DNA from 4 places in the Acinetobacter sp. X9 genome. Region 4 is predicted to be linked to each of the others. Evidence: predicted binding sites of a transcription regulator. Region 4 holds the regulator's gene; each other region holds the start of a gene.
The links. The regulator PhoB, encoded in region 4, activates phosphate uptake and scavenging genes when phosphate is short. The targets are predictions, from matches to a motif close to TGTCATNAANCTGTCATAA.
Positions count from the first base shown of each region.

Region 1: a site for PhoB is predicted at 1,848-1,866, ahead of ACYU0V_RS09395 (porin). Genes of this name have one in related genera too.
Region 2: a site for PhoB is predicted at 2,468-2,486, ahead of ACYU0V_RS13655 (inorganic phosphate transporter). Genes of this name have one in related genera too.
Region 3: a site for PhoB is predicted at 2,924-2,942, ahead of ACYU0V_RS05890 (NAD(+) kinase). Genes of this name have one in related genera too.

Region 1 covers NZ_CM142679.1:1,974,077-1,979,520, forward strand. The annotation lists gene ACYU0V_RS09380 (hypothetical protein) at 1-194, opposite strand, end outside; gene ACYU0V_RS09385 (YARHG domain-containing protein) at 1,053-1,322, shown strand; gene ACYU0V_RS09390 (HIT family protein) at 1,340-1,753, shown strand; gene ACYU0V_RS09395 (porin) at 2,010-3,128, shown strand; gene ACYU0V_RS09400 (YidB family protein) at 3,239-3,829, opposite strand; gene ACYU0V_RS09405 (DUF6231 family protein) at 3,929-4,390, opposite strand; gene ACYU0V_RS09410 (DUF2797 domain-containing protein) at 4,430-5,299, shown strand; gene lpxB (lipid-A-disaccharide synthase) at 5,335-5,444, opposite strand, start outside.
Region 2 covers NZ_CM142679.1:2,859,554-2,864,997, forward strand. The annotation lists gene ACYU0V_RS13650 (D-serine ammonia-lyase) at 1-624, opposite strand, end outside; gene ACYU0V_RS13655 (inorganic phosphate transporter) at 790-2,421, opposite strand; gene metH (methionine synthase) at 2,886-5,444, shown strand, end outside.
Region 3 covers NZ_CM142679.1:1,240,378-1,245,821, forward strand. The annotation lists gene ACYU0V_RS05880 (tetratricopeptide repeat protein) at 1-459, opposite strand, end outside; gene mrcB (penicillin-binding protein 1B) at 481-2,877, opposite strand; gene ACYU0V_RS05890 (NAD(+) kinase) at 3,063-3,971, shown strand; gene ACYU0V_RS05895 (YeaC family protein) at 3,968-4,240, shown strand; gene ACYU0V_RS05900 (glycosyl transferase family protein) at 4,441-5,444, opposite strand, start outside.
Region 4 covers NZ_CM142679.1:114,458-119,901, forward strand. The annotation lists gene ACYU0V_RS00540 (alpha/beta fold hydrolase) at 38-1,234, shown strand; gene phoR (phosphate regulon sensor histidine kinase PhoR) at 1,303-2,661, opposite strand; gene phoB (phosphate regulon transcriptional regulator PhoB) at 2,671-3,381, opposite strand; gene ACYU0V_RS00555 (TetR/AcrR family transcriptional regulator) at 3,636-4,307, opposite strand; gene ACYU0V_RS00560 (SDR family NAD(P)-dependent oxidoreductase) at 4,518-5,351, shown strand; gene ACYU0V_RS00565 (MATE family efflux transporter) at 5,409-5,444, opposite strand, start outside.

The sequences.
Region 1 (5,444 bases), 1.9 Mb from region 4:
CATTCCTGTGCGGGTTTATTTAAACACTCTTCAAAATCAATAAAGTTATATTTTAGTTGATAGGGTGAACTTCTTATCTCTTGCCGGATAATACTAACTAAGCTATTTAAGTGCCCAATTACATCCTCTGAGAAAAGCTTTTGCTCTTCAAACTTTTTATAAACTCTTTCAGCAATTAGTAAAAATTGTGGCATCACTCACCTATTCCTTTAATATTTAGTCTTAACGAATGACTAGATCCTTTAAGGAAGTATGATGAATATACTATTACTATGTGTAAGGGTATGAGGGGTAGAAAGTAACTATCAGGGCAATTATGAAAGCAACATTTATACTATGTCACAAAATCCAAATATAAGGCGAACTTATTCTCAATATAAAATACTAAATTTTAATGATTCGAAATAACTTTAATAAAAAAGCCCATTTCATTTGGAGAAATGGGCTATAAAAACAAAAACTATCAAACGCAGCAATTATGGGGCATATAATAAGACTTTAAATATGTAAAATCAATGCATCTTTCAGGTGAATTTTAATCTTAAATAAAAGTCGAAAATAATTTTATCTCTGTTTCAATAAGAGAAGCCCATTTCCGTCTAAAATAAATTGGCCTAGTGAATTCCACCTAATCCTAAAATACAAAATGTGATAATTATCACGCTTTGTTCTTTGATCATGGCATTAATATCTTTCTTTTCCATTGACCAAAATTCAAACTAAAGCTGTCTTTTCAGCAAAAGATGAGTCATGAATATGGCTTTTCTACGAACTTTTTGATTTTTTATTTAATAGAAGCAAGCTCCCTATTTCCTTCATTATGAGCAATTACAAGGTATTAGATAGTAGTTAAATTATGGAAAGATATATAAAAATTTAGTTAAGTTTTTGTTTTTATTGTTTATTTTTAAAACATTGATATATAAAGATTTTATTCATTTTTTGCCCAAAATTCAAACCAAAATGACACTTGAGTAATTAATAGTCATTGAAATATTGGTAAGAAACCTTATATTGAGTACAGGTTCATACCTTTAACTGAGGAAAAGCTCATGAATAAATTTATGGTTGCAGTCTTTACTGGCATGGTGAGCATTGCTAGTTTTGGCGTACAAGCTGCAACACCTGAGCAAGAATGTCAAAAATTGCAAGATGATTACAATTTGATTTATGCGTCAAAAGGCTTTTGTTTTAAAGATCCTGATGCTAAAGAAAAATATGGTAATGAAAACTGTCATACGACAAAACCAAAGTTTTCTGATAAAGAGCAACAACGTCTTGACGCTATTAAAGAACGTCAAAAAGAATTGAAATGTAAATAATTTTAAAGGAATAATACATGGCATATGATGATCAAAATATCTTCGCAAAAATTTTACGTGGAGAACTTCCAGCGATAAAAGTCTATGAAGATGATCAAGTTCTAGCTTTTATGGATATTATGCCTCAAGCCGATGGCCATACATTAGTTATTCCAAAAACACATGCTGTAACACTGCTGGACTTACCTGCTGAAGCAGCAGCCTATACTATACAAATTGTTCAAAAGATTGCTAAGGCAATGGAAAAAGCGCTCAATTTGGAAGGTATCGTATTGATGCAACTTTCTGGAGCAGCAGCAGGACAAACTGTTCCACATGTTCATTTTCACCTAATTCCAACAAATGTGCATCATCTTGGACGCCATGCTGTTGAGTTAGGAGATCAAGAAAAAATTAAAGAATTAGCTGAAAAAATTAAAGCAGCTCTTTGATTTTTAGATAGTTAAAGCGGAGTTTAGGCTCCGCTTTTTTTCGTCTAAAAACTATCAAAAAATGAAAACAACTAATTTATTTCTAAATTTTAAGCGTCATAAAACTGTCATTTATTCTTCACTTCTCTGTCACAAAATTTGCCGATACTGCTTAGCAAGTTGGTGAGCTTTTGTAACTTTTTGTACATAAGTCAACTACAAAATAAATAGTTAGCTAGGCATACGCCATTTTTAAATACCTTTTGGAGAAATCTCAATGAAGAAATTGCTACTCGCTGCCGCAGTTGCAACTTTGAGCGTAAACGCGGTGCAAGCAGCGCCAACTTTGTATGGCAAACTAAATGTTTCTATTAACCAAGTTGATAATAAAAATTTCGATGGTAAAAGTGACGTTACCGAAGTTAACTCAAACTCTTCTCGTATTGGGGTAAAAGGCGAAGAGAAATTAACTGACAAGTTATCTGCTGTTTATTTAGCTGAATGGGCAATTTCTACTGATGGTTCAGGTTCTGATACTGACCTTAGCGCTCGTAACCGTTTTATCGGTTTAAAAACTGAAGGTGTTGGTACCTTAAAAGTAGGTAAGTATGATTCTTACTTCAAAACAGCTGCTGGTGGTAACCAAGACATCTTTAATGACGATACACGTTTAGACATTACTAATATCATGTACGGTGAAAACCGTTTAGACAACGTGATCGGTTTTGAATTAGACCCTAAATTATTAGCTGGTTTAACATTCAATATTATGGCTCAAACTGGTGAAAGCACCTCTGATAGCAAACCGGGTGAAACTGGTAAAGACAGCAAAAATGATAGCTTTGACTCTGTATCAACATCGCTTGGTTACGAAAACAAAGATATCGGTTTAGCAATTGCTGCTGCTGGTGACTTTGGTATTAAAGGTAAATATGCAGCTTACGGTCTAAAAGATGTTTATACCGATGCTTACCGTGTAACTGGTTCTTATGATATTGCTAAATCTGGTTTTGTTGTAGGTGCTTTATGGCAACACGCTGAACCTACTGATGACTTGACTGCTTATAAAACGTCAAAAACTACGCGTGTAGATGGTGTTGATAAAACTACAGATACCTATACAAACTACAAAGGTTTAGAAGAAGAAGCATATGCAGTAACAGCTGCTTATAAAATTCCTAACACTAAACTTAAAGTGAAAGCAGAATACGCTTCTGCTGAAACACAAGTAAGCGGTAAACAAGATCGTAAAATTGACTTATACGGTTTAGGTCTTGATTACCAAATCAACAAACAAGCTCGCTTCTACGGTATCGTTGCTCAACAAAAACGCGACTGGATTAAAGAAGACGACAAACAAACTGTTGTAGGTACTGGTATCGAATATAACTTCTAATCAGTTATGTTTGATTCAGATCTAAAATAAAAGGGCTTATGCCCTTTTATTTTTTTTCCTGAGTAAAAAAAGCCGATATAAAACTTATCGGCTTTTTTAAGATTTATATCTTATTTTAAAAAACCACTTACAAGATTCATGACATTTTGAATATCTTGGTTTGCTTCTTGATGATCGGTACTGTCACCTTGAGGTGTTAAAGAGTCAATGACCTGAGGTAAAACCGATGCGATTGCACCATAAACTTGTTCTTTGGGCGCTTGAGCTTGCTCGGCAACTTGTTCAATGTCAGACGGATTAAATAGGCTCTGTAACTGTTGGGTCGGAACTTCGCTATTACTTTGATTTGGATCAACCCAACTTTGAACCTGACTTCCTAAACCAGCCCCTTTTAACTTTTCTAATGCAGCTTGTAAACCACCTTGTTGCTGTACCCAACCTAAAATTAAAGGCACAACTGCAATTAATAAACTTTGTACACCGCCACCTGTTTGAGGTGTACTGTTATTGCCAGTCACTTGCCCTAATACAGAACCTAATACTCCTCCAAGGCCACCTTGAGCGCCCGAAGAAGTATTGCCCCCCATTTGTCCGAGTACTGAACCTAAAATTCCACCTAAACCATCTTGACCTGACGCTTGCTGATTCCCACCTAAAGCCTGCTTAGCCAAAACTTCTACAATGTTGCTTAAATTAGTCATGTGTAACTCTTATGTATGGTTTATACATGAGCATACGCGGATTCTTGTTAAGACAGCAAAAACCAAATTGTTAAATTTTGAAAGAGATTTAAGGCCCTTTTACCAGCGGAATTTATTCCAGTTTTCCGGGTTCGCCCAGAACTTTGAATTAAACCAGTCTGGAACATGTTTATAAGTCAATATATTAAATTGCCATAAAGCAAAATCACTATCATGTGAAGTTTTATCAATAAGTTGAGTAAAACCTAAAGAACGTAATAACTGCTCATCACTGCGTTTACTTACCACTACAATTCGTTTCGCTAATAAATCTCTTAGCTTTACTAATAATTGTGATTTTTGTACATCGCTGATGTTTTGCATTTCATCAGTATCAAACAATACAAAACCCAAGTCATAACGCTGAGTAAAAGGCAGACTTAAAAGCTCAGTTACGGTAAAATAGTGCCATTGAATTGCGTTATTCTGGTCAATTTTCTGGCCAATACAAAGTGCAGTATGAATGGGCTGTTCGTTTGATAAATCGTCTAGCATAGAAGTGATGACATTTTGTTCAGCCATAACTGCAACCCTTAATTGAAAGATGTGAGTTTAAACTTTATGGAACTACAAGGCATTTGCCATAAAATGCATGCAGGCCTAAAAGATGCTAGTGTAACTGATCAACAGACAACCAAGGCAAATGTTGAATACAAATTTGTATTAGACCGTTCAGAAATTGATCTTCCTTTTAATTTAGGACAAGAACTAGAAATCGAATGGACAGGTAATATTTATTGCACTTCTTGTGGCACTAAAACACCAAAGTCTTATTCTCAAGGCCACTGCTTTAAATGTTTTAAGACCAAAGCAGAATGTGACCTTTGCATTATGAAACCTGAAACATGTCACTATCATTTAGGTACATGTCGTGAAGATGACTTTGCCCATAGCGTTTGTTTCCAACCACATATTGTATATTTGGCAAACTCTAGTGCTTTAAAAGTGGGGATTACTCGTGTTAGCCATATGCCAGGACGTTGGTTAGATCAAGGTGCAACTCAAGCCTTACCTATTTTAAAAGTTGGATCACGCCGTTTATCTGGTCAGCTTGAAACCATGTTTGGTTCTTTAATTGCTGATAAAACAGATTGGCGCAAACTCCTCAAGGGTGAAGCTGAACCTTTAAATATGGTTGAACAACGTGATCAATTAATCGAAGAGTTCGCCCCTAAAATTCAAACTATTCGTGAAGAATTTAGTCAAAACCTTGAATTTAACGAAACGGTTGAACTACTAGAAAATGAATTGCCACGTGAGTTTGTTTACCCAGTTGAACAATATCCTGAAAAAATTAAGTCTCTAAACTTAGATAAAACACCAAAAATTCGTGGTGTCTTACAAGGGATTAAAGGCCAATATTTAATTTTTGATATCGGTGTTATCAACATTCGTAAATATACAGGGTACGAGCTGATTGTACGTGCATAAATAGAAAAGGCATTCTTATATGAATGCCTTTTTTTTTACTTCTCTAGTACATTTAGGATGACTTGAACTGGGTCTGCCGTATTTCCAGAAATAAGCTGTTTATGCATGGTTAAGTGCTGCATCACCTGAATTTGAGCGGTTTCAA
Region 2 (5,444 bases), 1.1 Mb from region 4:
GTTAACGCCGATTGAACGTAGTTTGTCTTTTTTCCACTGTCTAGCATCAGCCGACATATGAACAGTGACTCTAAAGCCGAGTTTGGCGCTCATGATGCCAATAGAAAGCCCAAGGTTGCCTGTAGAACCTACTGCAATTTGATACTTAGAAAAGAATGCCCTAAATGAATCTTGATCTAATTTACTATAATCATCTTCTGGTTTAAGTAACCCTGCCTGCATGGCAAGTTTTTCAGCATGTGTGAGCACTTCATAAATGCCACCACGTGCTTTGATGGAGCCTGAAATAGGTAGATGACTATCCTTTTTCAGCCAGAATGTTCCATTAAGCTGTACTTGTTTCGCTGACGAAAGCACTTGCTGCATATGAGCAATTTCAACAATATCTGATTCAATTTTTCCATGTTGTGCTTGAGTTTCAGGAAATACTTTTGCCAAATAAGGTGCGAAACGCGCTAGTCTTGCTTCTGCTTCACTTACATCCTTAGCGGTTAGTCCAACTTTTTCTAAAGCTTCTTTTAAAGGATAACGATGAGGTGTAAACCAAAATGTTTCTTGATAGGCTTGAAGTGTTTCAATAAGTGGAAATTTTTGTTTTAGCTGATGTATTTGAACCGCATTCATAATATATCCTGATATAAAATTTTAAGCCCAGCCTATAAAGCTGTTTGATGACCTATAACAACTTATTAATTTATAGATGAATGTACATGAAAAATAGTCTCAACTTTAAAAACTAAATAAATAAAAAAGCCACTGTGAACAGTGGCTTTAATTTTTTAAATGCTTTTATACAAACTGTAAGAATAACCAGTACAAACCACCTGACAAGCAGATTGTTGCAGGAAGAGTAAATACCCATGCAGAGAGAATTGTCTTCACGGTATTAAAGTTTAAACCTGATTTATTCGCGACCATAGTCCCCGCAACAGCACTGTTTAAAACGTGTGTTGTTGAAACTGGCATACCTAAACCATCAGCAGCTGCAATTGTACTCATTGCAACAAGCTCAGCAGACATCCCTTGACCATAAGTCATGTGGTGCTTACCAATACGCTCACCTACAGTCACAACGATACGTTTCCAACCCACCATTGTGCCTAGACCAAGTGCTAAAGCAACAGCCACTTTTACCCAAGTCGGAATGTATTGTAAGAATGAATCTAAGCTACTACGGTATTCTTTCACAAGCTTTTTCTGTGAGTCATCCATTTTTGGTAAAGCATCTGCTTTATCCAAACGCTTAAACGTCGTGGTGCTTAAATACATGTCATTACGAATTTCGCTAATTGCAGCTTCAGGAATATCTTTTAAGTTGCTATAGCTAGAAACTCGCTCACCCAAGTGATCAGTCATACTTGCCAATGCAGGCACAACTTCCGGAGTTTGCTGTTTAGTTTGAATATATTTAGTCAGAATAACACGTGCTTTTTCATCGGTTAATTCTGGCTGATTTTGATTCAAAAATACGGCAGTTTGAGAAGAAAGCTGATGGAATGATTGAACTTGCTGAGTATCAAGATTTTTATTTAATGAATAAGCCAACGGCACCAGACCAACCAAAATCAGCATGATGAGTCCCATACCCTTTTGACCGTCATTAGAACCATGTGCAAAACTCACACCTGTACAGGTAAAGATCAAAATTGCACGAATGATTGCTGGTGGTGGTTTATTCCCTTCAGGTGGCTGGAATAATTCTAATTGGCGTTTAAAAATAGTTTTAACCAACAAGAATACAATCGCTGCAAAAGCGAAACCAATTAAAGGTGAAAATAATAATGCCTTACCGACTTTAATCACCTGATCCATATCAACACCACTGGTCGTTACGCCAGTCGATGCACTCAATAGATGGTTCATAATGCCCACACCCAAGATTGAACCAATCAAGGTATGAGAGCTAGAAGCAGGAATACCCAAGAACCAAGTACCTAAGTTCCAGAGAATCGCAGCAATAAGAAGCGCAAAAACCATTGCGAAACCTGCACCGCTACCCATATTCATGATCAATTCAACAGGCAACAATGCAATAATGCCGTAAGCGACTGCGCCGCTTGCAACCATTACCCCAAGGAAATTACAAAAACCAGCCCACATGACTGCAACTGGTGCTGGTAAAGCATTGGTGTAAATCACTGTTGCCACTGCATTTGCAGTATCGTGGAAGCCATTTACAAACTCAAAGCCTAAAGCAATCAAGAGTGCAGTTGATAAAAGAATAACTGAATAAAGACTCAAAGGTGGTACATGTGCTAAATCAGCACTTACCTGAAATCCAATATAAATAAGTGTTGCAACAATAATCGTCAGAAACACCGGCATAAAAAATTTAGGTGTCGGGACATGTACATTCGTCGATTTGACTTGCAGGTTTGCCGCAAGTTTTGAATCCGAAACAGGGGGTAGATTAGAATTCATGCAGACGGTAAGAGGATAAAAAAATCCTCTGTATTCTTAAATTAAATTATGACAATTATATGACAAAGCGGCGCCTGATGAAGTCAATTTTTCACATTTTGACCTCATTTGATGCACCTTTCCTCTATGATTTTTATTTTTTTATTTAAATACAATAATTTACATAAATCCCCATCCATCTATTTTATGACTATTTTTGAAGCAAAAATATCTAAAAAATCACCTAAACGTCTACTTTTTAAACACCACAACTGTCATAAAACCGAATATTGGAGATGAAATATTTCAATATCATGATCATTTTATGAATATTTGATGAAAAAACGATCTTTATTTGTCATAAAAGTCGTTTTTTAATGAATTTATTACAGTGAATGATGGGTCGTTATAGCTCATCAATTGCGCAACTATTCTGTTACAATAGCGCCGCATTTTTAAATTCATATAAAAGATCGGGGTTTTCTATGTCTACGCTTGCCACCCTAAAAGCGCTTCTTGCTAAACGCATTCTGATTATTGATGGTGCAATGGGAACTATGATCCAGCGCCATAAATTGGAAGAAGCCGACTACCGTGGTGAGCGTTTTGCCGATTGGGCACATGACTTAAAAGGTAACAATGACCTTTTGGTTCTGACCCAGCCTCAAATCATTCAAGGTATTCATGAAGCTTATCTTGATGCTGGTGCAGACATTATTGAAACCAACAGCTTTAACGGCACACGTGTTTCTATGTCTGATTACCACATGGAAGATCTTGTTCCAGAGATTAACCGTGAAGCAGCACGTTTAGCTAAAGCAGCTTGTGAGAAGTATTCGACTCCAGATAAACCGCGTTTTGTAGCAGGTGTACTTGGACCAACATCGCGTACTTGTTCAATTTCACCGAATGTAAATGACCCTGCCTTTCGTAACATCACTTTTGATGAGCTAAAAGAAAACTATATTGAAGCGACTCATGCGCTGATTGAAGGCGGTGCAGATATCATTTTGATTGAAACCGTATTTGACACATTAAACTGTAAAGCTGCGATTTTTGCGGTTAAAGAAGTCTTTAAAGAAATTGGTCGTGAATTACCAATCATGATTTCAGGGACCATTACTGATGCATCGGGTCGTACCTTAACAGGTCAAACTGCGGAAGCGTTCTGGAACTCTGTACGTCATGGTGACTTACTATCGATTGGTTTTAACTGTGCGCTTGGTGCAGATGCCATGCGTCCTCACGTAAAAACTATTTCCGATGTCGCAGATACGTTTGTTTCAGCGCACCCAAATGCGGGCTTACCAAACGCTTTTGGTGAATATGACGAAACGCCAGAACAAACGGCAGCATTCTTAAAAGAATTTGCAGAAAGTGGCTTAATTAATATTACTGGTGGTTGCTGTGGTACAACACCAGACCATATCCGCGCGATTGCCAATGCGGTAAAAGATATAGCCCCTCGTCAAGTTCCTGAAACTGTACCTGCTTGTCGTTTGAGTGGTTTAGAACCATTTAATATTTATGATGACTCATTGTTCGTTAACGTGGGTGAACGTACTAACGTTACAGGTTCGAAAAAATTCTTACGCTTAATCCGTGAAGAAAACTTTGCTGAAGCTTTAGAAGTTGCACAGCAACAAGTGGAAGCTGGCGCACAGATTATCGACATTAACATGGATGAAGGGATGCTCGATTCGCAAAATGCGATGGTGCATTTCTTAAACCTTGTAGCTTCTGAGCCAGATATTTCACGTGTGCCAATCATGATTGACTCATCAAAATGGGAAATCATTGAAGCTGGCTTAAAATGCGTACAAGGTAAACCCGTTGTTAACTCGATTTCTTTAAAAGAAGGTTATGAAGAGTTTGTAGAAAAAGCTCGCCTGTGCCGTCAATATGGTGCTGCGATTATTGTCATGGCATTTGACGAAACAGGTCAAGCCGACACCGCTGCACGTAAGCGTGAAATCTGTAAGCGCTCATATGACATTTTGGTTAATGATGTCGGCTTCCCTGCTGAAGATATTATTTTTGATCCGAACGTGTTTGCAGTAGCAACAGGTATTGAAGAACACAATAACTATGGGGTCGATTTCATTGAGGCCACAGGTTGGATTAAACAAAACTTACCGCACGCCATGATTTCTGGTGGTGTATCGAACGTTTCGTTCTCGTTCCGTGGTAACGAACCTGTTCGTGAAGCCATTCACTCTGTGTTCTTGTACCATGCCATCAAGCAAGGCATGACCATGGGTATTGTGAATGCCGGCCAAATGGCAATTTATGATGATATTCCAGCCGAGTTAAAAGAAGCGGTTGAAGATGTCATCTTAAACCAAAACCAAGGTGAATCTGGTCAAGCTGCGACTGAGAAACTGCTTGAAGTAGCTGAAAAATACCGTGGACAAGGCGGTGCTGCCAAAGAAGCCGAGAACCTTGAATGGCGTAATGAGTCAGTCGAAAAACGTCTTGAATATGCACTAGTTAAAGGTATTACCACTTACATTGATCAAGATACAGAAGAAGCTCGCCTCAAAGCCAAACGTCCTTTAGATGTAATCGAAGGCGCTTTGATGGACGGTATGAACGTGGTTGGTGACTTGTTCGGTTCGGGCAAAATGTTCTTACCACAGGTTGTGAAATCTGCACGTGTTATGAAGCAAGCTGTGGCTTGGCTCAACCCGTACATTGAAGCTGAAAAAACAGGTAGCCAATCTAAAGGTAAAGTCTTGATGGCCACTGTTAAAGGTGACGTACACGATATTGGTAAAAATATTGTAGGCGTGGTACTTGGCTGTAATGGTTACGACATTGTTGACCTTGGGGTGATGGTACCTTGCGAGAAAATCTTGCAAACTGCAATTGATGAAAAATGTGACATCATCGGCTTGTCAGGTCTGATTACGCCATCTTTAGATGAGATGGTATTTGTTGCGAAAGAAATGCAGCGCAAAGGCTTTAACATTCCTTTATTAATTGGTGGTGCGACTACTTCTAAAGCCCACACAGCAGTAAAAATTGATCCTCAGTACCAAAAC
Region 3 (5,444 bases), 1.1 Mb from region 4:
CTTTTTCATTGGCTGACTTTGGGCAAAACTCAAACCACGTCTTGCTAAAGACTCAGCATTAGAATATTGCTGTTTATGATTTGCCGTAAGCGCAAGAAATAAATAAGTCTCAGCCGCTTGTGGTGCTAAACGCTGTGCTTGAAGTGCGTAGCGCTCTGCCTCTGACCATTGCTGGTTTTTATAAGCCTGCTGTGTTTTTTGCATTAAAACTTTAAATGCAGGTAACTGGCTGCCATCATCCGTAAAATGTTGAGGCTTTTTCTGTTGAGGAACAATCACCTGTAAATTTTTACGTTGAATTTCTGGGTGATCATAAGGCGTAATTTTTACACCTGATGGAGTTTCCGTCTTTTTGACTGGAGGAGTAGGTGTTTTCTCTTTGGAGTCAGAATGATCGGGCAGAGTTGTACAGCCGACCATAAGAACAGCACCAATATAAAAAACACCTTTCTTCAACATATCCTAATTTCCTGTTAACGCTTAGTTGTTATAACTACCACTTGAAATTACTCGTGAGTTGTTTGACAGATCTTGTTCCATCTGGTTTTCACTTTCACGAATATAACTGTCGGTATTATCATCCTGAGAGTCAGGAATTGTGTTATCACTTTGTGGCGTATATGTTGGATCAACTTGATAATAAGGTGCTCCACATGGCGTAGCACGGTGCGGAACCGTATGCGTTAGCATCGGAATATACATAGCACCATCACAAGCTTGAGCAGATAAATCACCCGTTGCACGGTCAATCCACTGCCACTGTACTGTGTCTGGTTGACGTAGATTTACAGGCGTTTGACGTAATTGTTTCATCACATTAATCCATACTGGTAATGCACCAGATGAACCTGTTAATCCAGTCACTTTGTTGTCATCTAAACCTAACCACACTACAGCAACGTGGTTACCTGAGTAACCCGCAAACCATGAGTCACGTGTATCGTTAGTCGTACCTGATTTACCCGCCAATTTTAAAGCTGGAGACAAGCTGTTATAAGCTGCGCGACCAGTACCCGAAGACATGACCTGTTGTAGACCATAATTCATGATATAACCAACAGATGGATCAATGGTTTGTTGAACATTCAGGCCATAACGGTCAAGCAGGCGACCATTCGCATCTACGACAGATCGAATTGCACGAGTCGGATATTTAAAGCCACCTGTAGCAAAGTTCTCATAAATTCCCAGAACCTCCATTGGTGACATATTGACTGCCCCAAGGAAAATAGAAGGGTAGGCAGGAATGGTCGACTCAACACCAAACTTTCTTAGATTATTGGTAAATGTCGATAGACCAAATTCTTGACCCAAGCGCACAGCAGATAGGTTATATGAATTTGCCAAAGCTTCACTCAGGCTGACTACACCATGTCCGCCACCACTGTAGTTTTTAGGTGTCCAACTTTTGCCACCATCTACAGGGACACTAATCGGCGCATCTTCAATTTGGGTTGCCCAGTTGTAACGCCCAGATTCAATAGCACTTAAATAAATCACAGGTTTTAATAAAGAACCGACTTGACGTTTTGCATCTACAGCACGGTTAAAACCAGTAAAGTCTTGTGTAGAACCAACAGCAGCAACAAGCTCGCCGTTTTCTGGATGTGCAATCAGTACAGCACCCTGTAAATTTTTCAAACGTGATGGGTTGCTGTTTGCTAAGCGGTCTACTGAGGCTTTAAACGCATTTTGAACTTGAGTTTGAGTAATTGGGTCTAAAGTCGTAAAAATACGTAAGCCCTGATTAGTTAAATCACTTTCTTGATATTCTGTGCGTAATTGACGACGCACGATATCTAAAAAGTCAGGGAATTTTGCAGGGCCTAAACTTGGCTTACTTAACACATTTAAAGGACGTGCAATTTCATCTTCATATTCTGCTTGAGTTAAATAACCCATTACACGCATGTTATTTAACACGGTATCGCGGCGTTTTTTTGCACCTTCAGGATTTTTCCAAGGATTATATAAAGAAGGGCCTTGCACTAAACCAACTAAATAAGCTTGCTGTGCAACGCTAAGTTCACGTAACGGTAAACCAAAATAAAATTGAGAAGCCAAACCATAGCCATTAATTGAGTAGCTACCATTTTGGCCTAGATTCACTTCATTTAAATAAGCTTCTAAAATTTCATCTTTGCTGTAATGCAGCTCAATGAGTAAAGCCATTAATGCTTCATTAACTTTACGTTTTAAGGTGCGTTCAGGTGTAAGGTAGAAGTTTTTAACTAATTGTTGAGTTAGGGTTGAACCACCTTGACGCTTTCCGCCTGTAATATTACTCACCAATGCACGAGCAGTACCACGAATTGAAATACCGTGATGATGATAGAAATTACGGTCTTCTGTTGAAATTAAAGCTTCAATAAGTGGTTTAGGGACATTATTCAGTTTAATGAGAACACGGTCTTCATTATGTTGAGGGTAGATCCCTCCAATCAGAAGTGGCTCTAGTCGCGCAACACCCGTTGAAGAAGGTTTTGTACTTCTAACTTCAGCAACTTGGTCATTTGCAAAACTTAACTCTAGGACTTGTTCGGGTTCAACACTGTCGCCGTAATCAAAACCACGCGTGTGGATATACATATTGCTACCCTGAGCAACATAGGTTCCAGACTTGTCATAATTACTTGAAGTTTTGTAACCCAAGAGTTTTAATTCTTGAGTGAAATTTGCTTGGGTAATAGGTGCGTTATTATAAATTTCCAAAGGACGTGCAAACACTTTGGCGGGAATATCCCACCGTTGTCCTTCAAATTTTTCACGGATAATATTATCTAAACGAATCAGATAGATACTAAGAGCAATAAAAGCACCAATGACCAAAATGGAAAAGATTAGTGCAAAGAAACCGATACCACGTTCAAACTTCATAAAAATGAGATAAAACCCTAACAATGCCTGTAATGATGCGATAGCTTGTCATCAATTTGCAATGATAAAACTGTGAATAATTGGAAAACTTAGATTGAATTTTACAGCATCTTGTTGTTATGTTTTTTTAAATTAATCAGGTTAATGTTATTATAGCCAAGTATCGCAGCGGAGCTTACTCATTCGTGCAAATTTCACATAAGTCCTTCAGAAACGTCGGGTTAATCGGTCGACCAGATAAATCATCAGTAGTAGAAACACTATGTTTAATTCATGATCATTTGTTGAACCTAGGCTTAAACCCCATTTTTGATCAGGAAACTGCTGAATTAGTGCCTTATGATCATGCACAAATTGTAAGTCGTCATTTATTGGGTGAAGTTGCTGATTTAGTCATAGTTGTTGGAGGTGACGGTTCTTTACTCCACGCTGCTAGAGCTTTAGTTCGCTACAATACGCCTGTTATTGGTATCAACCGTGGGCGGTTGGGTTTTTTAACTGATATCAAACCTTCAGAAGCCATTTTCAAACTTGACCAAGTACTTCAAGGGCATTTCCAGCTCGACCGTCGTTTCTTACTTGAAATGGAAGTACGAACAAATGGTGAAGTCATTTATGACGCGATTGCTTTAAATGATGTGGTTTTGCATTCGGGTAAATCGGTACACATGATTGACTTCGAACTTAATATTGATGGTCAATATGTTTACCGCCAACATAGTGATGGTTTAATTGTTTCGACGCCAACCGGATCAACGGCTTATGCATTGTCAGGTGGTGGCCCAATTTTACATCCAAGTATGGATGCTATTGCATTAGTTCCAATGCATCCCCATACATTGTCATCACGTCCCATCGTAGTCGGTGGTCAAAGCGAAATTAAAATCGTTATTCGCGAAAATCGGGTATTACCAATGGTGAGTGCAGATGGGCAACATAGTGTCTCGCTCAATGTTGGAGACAGTTTACACATCCGTAAACACCCATTTAAACTAAGTTTATTGCATCCACCAGGTTATGATTTCTATATGGCCTGCCGTACCAAACTTGGTTGGAACCAAGATTTTGAATCTTTTCAAAGAGATGAATCATGAATATTGAACAAATGCTATCTGTTTTAAACCCTGAAATTGTAGAGCGTTTAAAAACAGCAGTAGAAATTGGTAAATGGCCAAATGGCGTTGTTTTAACTAAAGAGCAGCGTGAGACTTGTATGCAGGCTGTAATCGCTTGGGAGTTAAAGAACTTACCAGAAGATCAGCGTAGCGGTTATATTGACCGTGGTACAAAAGAAGAAGGCGAAGAGTGTGATGATGATCATCACAAGCATGAGCCAGAGTTTAAACCTATTCGTTTTGTTTAAAACTTAATAAGACAGAAAATTATTTTTGGTTATTCCATACAGCCTTATATAGCATGTTTTTCATAAGTTATAGCATATAGGCTTTTATTACTTTTGAAGGATCAAAAGTAACCAAAAATCCTTTGTATCACTGACGATACTTCCTGTATCCCAGTGATACGGTCGACATCCATGTCGACCTTCACGATAGCATTTGTTAACTACGAATTAAGATTGCTTAAATTTCGTGTATTCCATAACACTTTTGCTTTTTGCATCGCTTCTTCAAAACTAGCAACAACGCCCATCGTATATAGCGCGATTCCGATGGTTTCTGTTACGGCTATTTCTCCATATTCATGGTGCTGTTGACCAAGCCATACTGCTTTAAAAGTTGCTAAATCTAATTCTTCTTCAATTGGGCTTCGTTCAGGTGTGAGCTTTGGCAACTCATGTTCATAGAGCTCACCATTTTTAATACCGCAAATGAGTGTTTTAGCATCTGGGTTTCGTTCAAATTCACCACCTTCGCCTTTAATAACGGCACTATTTTGATAGCCTAAGCGTAATGCGCTATGTTGGTGAGAAGTTCTGTAAGCAGGGTGGAATATTGCTTGTAAGGTAGCCTTAGCGTTAAAAGGATTGATTAAACGGGCCAAAGTATGAATAGGTGAACGCAATCCCATGACATTTCTTAGAGATATCAAATCGCTTAAAACTGGTGAAATCACGTCTAGTGGTAAGTAAGCAAAATTTTGCTCTGCTAATTGTGTACGAACTTCTTGTTCAGAATGACAAATTTGATAACCCAGATATTCTAAGACTTGCTCTGTATAAACACGGTTAAGCGTGTGACCTGACGCACCATGCATAACAATTTTATGGCCATGCTGGGCAAGCGTAAGAGCGGCTAATAAAAACCATGGATAGTGTTTTCGCTTACCTGCATAAGATGACCAATCTAAATCAACATCTAAAGGCTCAAAATGAAGCTGGTCTTTGGTTGCTTGAACGAAACCCGCGAGTTCTTCAATAGATTCTTCTTTAACCCGAAGCAGCATTAAAAATGCGCCTAGCTGTACATCTAACACTTCACCTTTTAAAATCATGGTAAATGCTTGATAAGCTTCTTCATAGCTTAAAGAGCGAGAACCGGTTTTCCCCTTACCTAAAATACGGACATATTGAGCAAAGGGATGTTCAGCATCTTTATAGATATTACGTT
Region 4 (5,444 bases):
TAAATAGATGTAATGTAAATAATAGAGGAGTAATCCCTTGATTAAAAAAAGTAATTCTTTTTTTAAAATTTTATTTAGCAGTATTTGTTTGGTGTCTGGCTCTGCTATGGCTGCTCAAATTACCGATTTGGGTAAGCAAATTGTGAACGAAAAACCAGGCTCAATACTCTCTATAGCACAACAAGATGTGACAGATTTATTTCCTCATGCAGATCAGCGCTTGTTGGTTAATTATCGTAGTCGAGGTATTCAGGGCGAGCCTATTGTTGCATCGGCTTTTATTTTATTACCGAAAGGAACACCACCAAAAAATGGCTGGCCGATACTGGCTTGGGTGCATGGTACGACTGGAGTTGCTGATACTTGTGCACCTTCGGGTGACTATGTGGGTGGACCAGTTCACTCATATCAAGAAGTTGCTTCAAAAGCTTTAGATGGTTGGCTTGCACGTGGTTATGCAATTGTTGCACCTGATTATCAGGGCTTAGGTACACCGGGCGGGCATCCTTATATGAATGCAAAGAGCCAACTACATACGGTTGTCGATGCAGTGCGGGCATTACATTTGCTTAAGCCCAAGAGCTTTAATAAACAGTGGTTGGTGATGGGGCACAGTCAAGGAGGGGCTGCGGCAATTGCAGTGTCTGCCTATGGTCAAAAAGATGCACCTGAACTAGATTTAAAAGGGGCAATTGCTCTTGCGCCAGGCGGCTATCAATATGAAGGCATTGCAGAATATGTGAAAACTAATCCGAACCCAGAACCTAGTGTGGCCGCTTTTTTCCCGATTGTGTTATTGGGAGCACAAGCAGCAGAACCAAGTATTGTTCCTGAAAACTTAGTCAGTGCAGAAATGAATGCGGTGCTAACTCAAGCGCGCAGTCGCTGTTTATCTGAACTTCAATCTGATTTGAAGAAGTCTCCTTCTAGCATATTTCTGCCTAATGCAGACTTAAAACCTCTTCTGGCTTATCTAAAACAACAGTCAATTGAAAATATGGTGCCGACTGTGCCGTTAATGATTGTTCAGGGCTCTAAAGATCATTTAGTCGACCCTAGAGGCACATCTGCTTATTATCAGCAGTTATGTAAATTAAAAAAACCAACTATATATCAAACGATTGATGGCGGAGATCATCGCGATGCACTGCGTCAAAGTAATACTTTTGCCACTCACTTTTTAAATGTAATAGAGAAAAATCAGACAAAATCGTATTGCTCGAATCTTAAGTAAATTGGTTTAAATAATACAAAAAAGCCGACTTTTCATGAGTCGGCTTTTTATATGTGCAGGGAATAGTTTTAGGTCATGTTATATAGTCTTTCTTTTGGAAAAACTGCGGTAAATGTTGATCCCTCGTTTTCTTTAGACTGCACATCTAAATACGCACCGTGTTGCATCAGCACGTGTTTTACAATTGCTAAGCCTAAACCTGTACCACCTGTTTGACGACTACGGTCACTGTCCACACGATAGAAGCGTTCAGTCAGGCGTGGTAAATGTTTAGGATTAATTCCGATGCCCGTGTCTTGTACACTAAAGTAAGCATGTTCGCCATCATCATGCCAGCCAATGGTAATGGTTCCACCTTTTGGCGTGTACTTGATGGCATTCGTAATTAAGTTACTAAATGCACTAGCAATTTCCATGTCGGAACCTATCAAGTCACAGTGGCTATCAATGTGTAAATTGAGCGTGTGTCCATAATCGGCATTGTAGGCCTGAGCATCATCAAAGAGTTGGCTCATTAAACTCGGCATTTCAATAATCTGATTTTTTGCGATTTTCTTATTATTTTCTAAATTCGATAATAGCAGTAAATCATTGACCAAAGCATTCATACGCTTGGTTTGTGATTGCATCTGGTCAAATGCACGTTTCCAGCGTGGGCTAATATCTTCCTGATCGGTAAAGGTTTCGATATAACCACTCAGTACGGTTAATGGTGTACGAAGTTCATGCGAAATATTATCGACAAAGTCTTTACGCATCTGCTCAAGGTTATGCATACGCGTCACATCGTAAGCCACCAATAAACGACTTTCTCCACCAAATCTTGTGAGCTTAACCTGCACATAACGGTCATCGTCAAAGTTGGAATGCAGCTTAATGCCGTCAGGTGCCTGATCAATATTGTTAAAATATTCTATAAAAGTAGGCTGGCGCAAAATCGTTAATAAGTTACGACCACGATCGAGAGGGCTGATTCCTAACAAACGTTCAGCAGCAGGGTTCCACCACTCGATTTGATGTTGGTCATCAATTAAAACTACGGCCTCAGCAAGGGCAACTAATGAAGACTGAGCTCGGTCAATTAAACCGACCATTTCGGCCTGAACAATTCGTTCCTGACGCTGAGCACGGTAAACATTAAATAATAATGCACCCCAAATCCCGTTAAGATTTGGAGGCACATCATAAGGTTTATTGGCAATCCAGTCATTGACCAGATATAAAGAACGCAACTGGAGTGTAAAAAACACTACGAAGGCGATAAAAATACAACTCCAGAAATACCCGACACCTAAACCGACTAAACCGGCAATAATTAGAAAAAATAATAAGAGCCGTAAATCTTGTTTGGCAAACGTCCATAAACTACTGTAGCGGGAAAGTTTTTGTTCACGTACCTGTTCGGGGACGGGGTAGGGTTCATACATAAATCTTGGTTAACCTGCGGCTAAATCTGCACGTGTTGAGAAACGGTAGCCAGTTCCACGCACAGTCTGAACAAATCGGTCTACACCAAAAGGTTCTAAAACTTTACGCAAACGGCGAATGTGCACATCGATAGTGCGGTCTTCGATATATACATTACCGCCCCATACCTGATCGAGCAACTGGGCACGCGTATATGCACGTTCTGGATGGGTCATAAAAAACGCAAGTAAGCGATATTCAGTTGGGCCCATATCTAAAATGCTGTTGCCAAAGCTAACACGCTGGCTTACAGGATCAAGAATTAAACCATTGGCATCAATTGTTTTTTCACCACTTAATGCATTTGCACGACGTAGAACTGCCTTAATACGTGAAACCAGTTCCCGTGTTGAGAAAGGCTTCGTCATGTAATCATCTGCACCCGCATCAAGACCTTGTACTTTATGGTCTTCTTCTCCACGAGCGGTGAGCATAATCACTGGAATTTCTGCTAGGTTCTCATCACGTTTTAAGCGGCGACATAAATCCACACCACTTACGCCTCCAGGTAACATCCAATCAAGCAAGATAAGCGCCGGACGTTGGTCGACGATAATTTGATGAGCCTGTTTGGCATCTTCAGCCTGTAAACACTGAAAGCCTGCCATGTCCAAAGAAGTATGGATCATTTCACGAATAGGGAGCTCATCATCGACAATTAAAATATAGTCATCTTTCACAGCGCAATATCCTATAGATTTAACGGTGAACCGTTTTGTAGTTATGACAGGCTTATTACAAAGATTAATTATGACAATTTCATTGCAGAAAAGTCTATAAAATTGAATTTAGCAATAATTTGTGACAAAACCGAGGCAAAGGCATGACCAAATGATGACATATAAACTTTAAACTTCTTAAATTCATTCAATGGGTTATTACCATAATTGCTTAACCGGTTTTTTAGATTATTAGCTGTCAAAAAACTTTAATATTATTTTGAAACTTGGGCTAATAGCGATAAGAAAACAATACGGCATGCGGTTAAAACCTGCTCAAGAGACTGCTCAAATCCTCCCATGACCCATCGAATCGCAATTTGAGTGACATATCCATTCAAGCCAGTTGCGATTAAAGAGAGCTCATTTTCATGGTGTTGAATTTGCGGCATGGTTAGCATAACAAAGGCCTGAATCATGCGATCAAATTGCGCAAGCGTTTCTTGAATGGTGGCTTGATTATGTAATTCTTGTACCAAAACGGCATCGACATAGATGATACGAGCTAATCTTGGATCATCTTTTAAGGTGGTCAGCAGTGCTCTTAAACCCGCATCGACCATTTTTTCTGGATCGGGTGCAGCTTTAATCACGGCTTGCATCAGATTTTGCTGTAATTCTTCAATCATTTTTAAAAAGATGGTTTGGAATAAATCTTCACTTTTCTTAAATGATTCATAAAAATAACGTTCTGTGAGTTTTGCCTCTTGGCAAACATCTTTTACCGTCACTGAAAAAAAACCGAGCGTTCCGTAGGTCGCAATACCTGCTTCAATCAGTTTTTCACGGCGTGCCTCTTTACGTTCAGATAGAGATAACCCTTTGAACTGACGTTCTTTACTCACACTTTTTGTTTTCTTTTTACTGGTTGAGTCGTTAGTCGCCATAAATAAATTGTTTCCTAAAGAATGGTTTCCTAATTTATAGGTTTTGGCCAAATATGCTCACTATGATAAAGCCCTCAGCAGAATTGTGCCATTCTATCTGAAATTACAGTGTACTATATTGACAATGTGTATTGTCAAAATTATATTGAAGGTGTCTAAAGTGCACATGCAATGAACCGGTTGTGCAAATCGAAAAACAAAGGATGGACAATGAAAAATTTTAAAAACAAAGTCGCTGCAATTACGGGCGCGGGTTCTGGCATTGGGCAACAGTTAGCAATTCTTTTGGCAAAACAGGGCTGCCATCTTTCGTTGAGTGATATTAATGAAAAAGGATTACAACAAACTGTCGAGCTTTTAAAGCCGTACAGCAATATTACTGTTACTACCAAAAAGCTTGATGTGTCTGACCGTGAAGCGGTAAAGCAGTGGGCGCAAGAAACAGTACAAGATCACGGCTCTGTTAACCTGATTTTTAACAATGCTGGTGTTGCGTTAGGTTCGACTGTCGAAGGCGCGACCTACGAAGATTTAGAGTGGATTGTTGGGATTAACTTCTGGGGTGTCGTATACGGTACTAAAGAATTTTTACCGTTCATTAAGCAAACTCAAGATGGGCACATTATTAACATCTCGAGCTTATTTGGTCTGACTGCTCAACCGACTCAATCTGGTTATAACGCAACTAAATTTGCTGTACGTGGCTTTACCGAATCATTACGCCAAGAGTTAGATATTGAAAAAAGTGGTGTGAGTTCTTTGTGCGTACATCCGGGGGGAATTCGCACCAATATTGCTAAAGCTGCAAAAATGAGTGATAGCTTGAGTACTTTAGGTATGGACCCAGCTAAATCGATTCAAAACTTTGATAAGTTCCTACGTACTCCACCAGAAGAAGCGGCTCGTCAAATCTTGGATGCTGTTTTGAAAAATAAACGCCGTTTATTGATTGGTAGTGATGCAAAATTTCTTGATGCATTGCAGCGTTTGTTCCCAACAGGATATCAACGCGCTTCAACCGTTGTGACCAAATGGATGAAATAAGTTTTAAATTAAAAAAAGCCATCAAATGATGGCTTTTTTTATGTGGCTTGGATGGTTCTAAATAAGAACTTTGATCGTCTTTTTCTTCCAAAT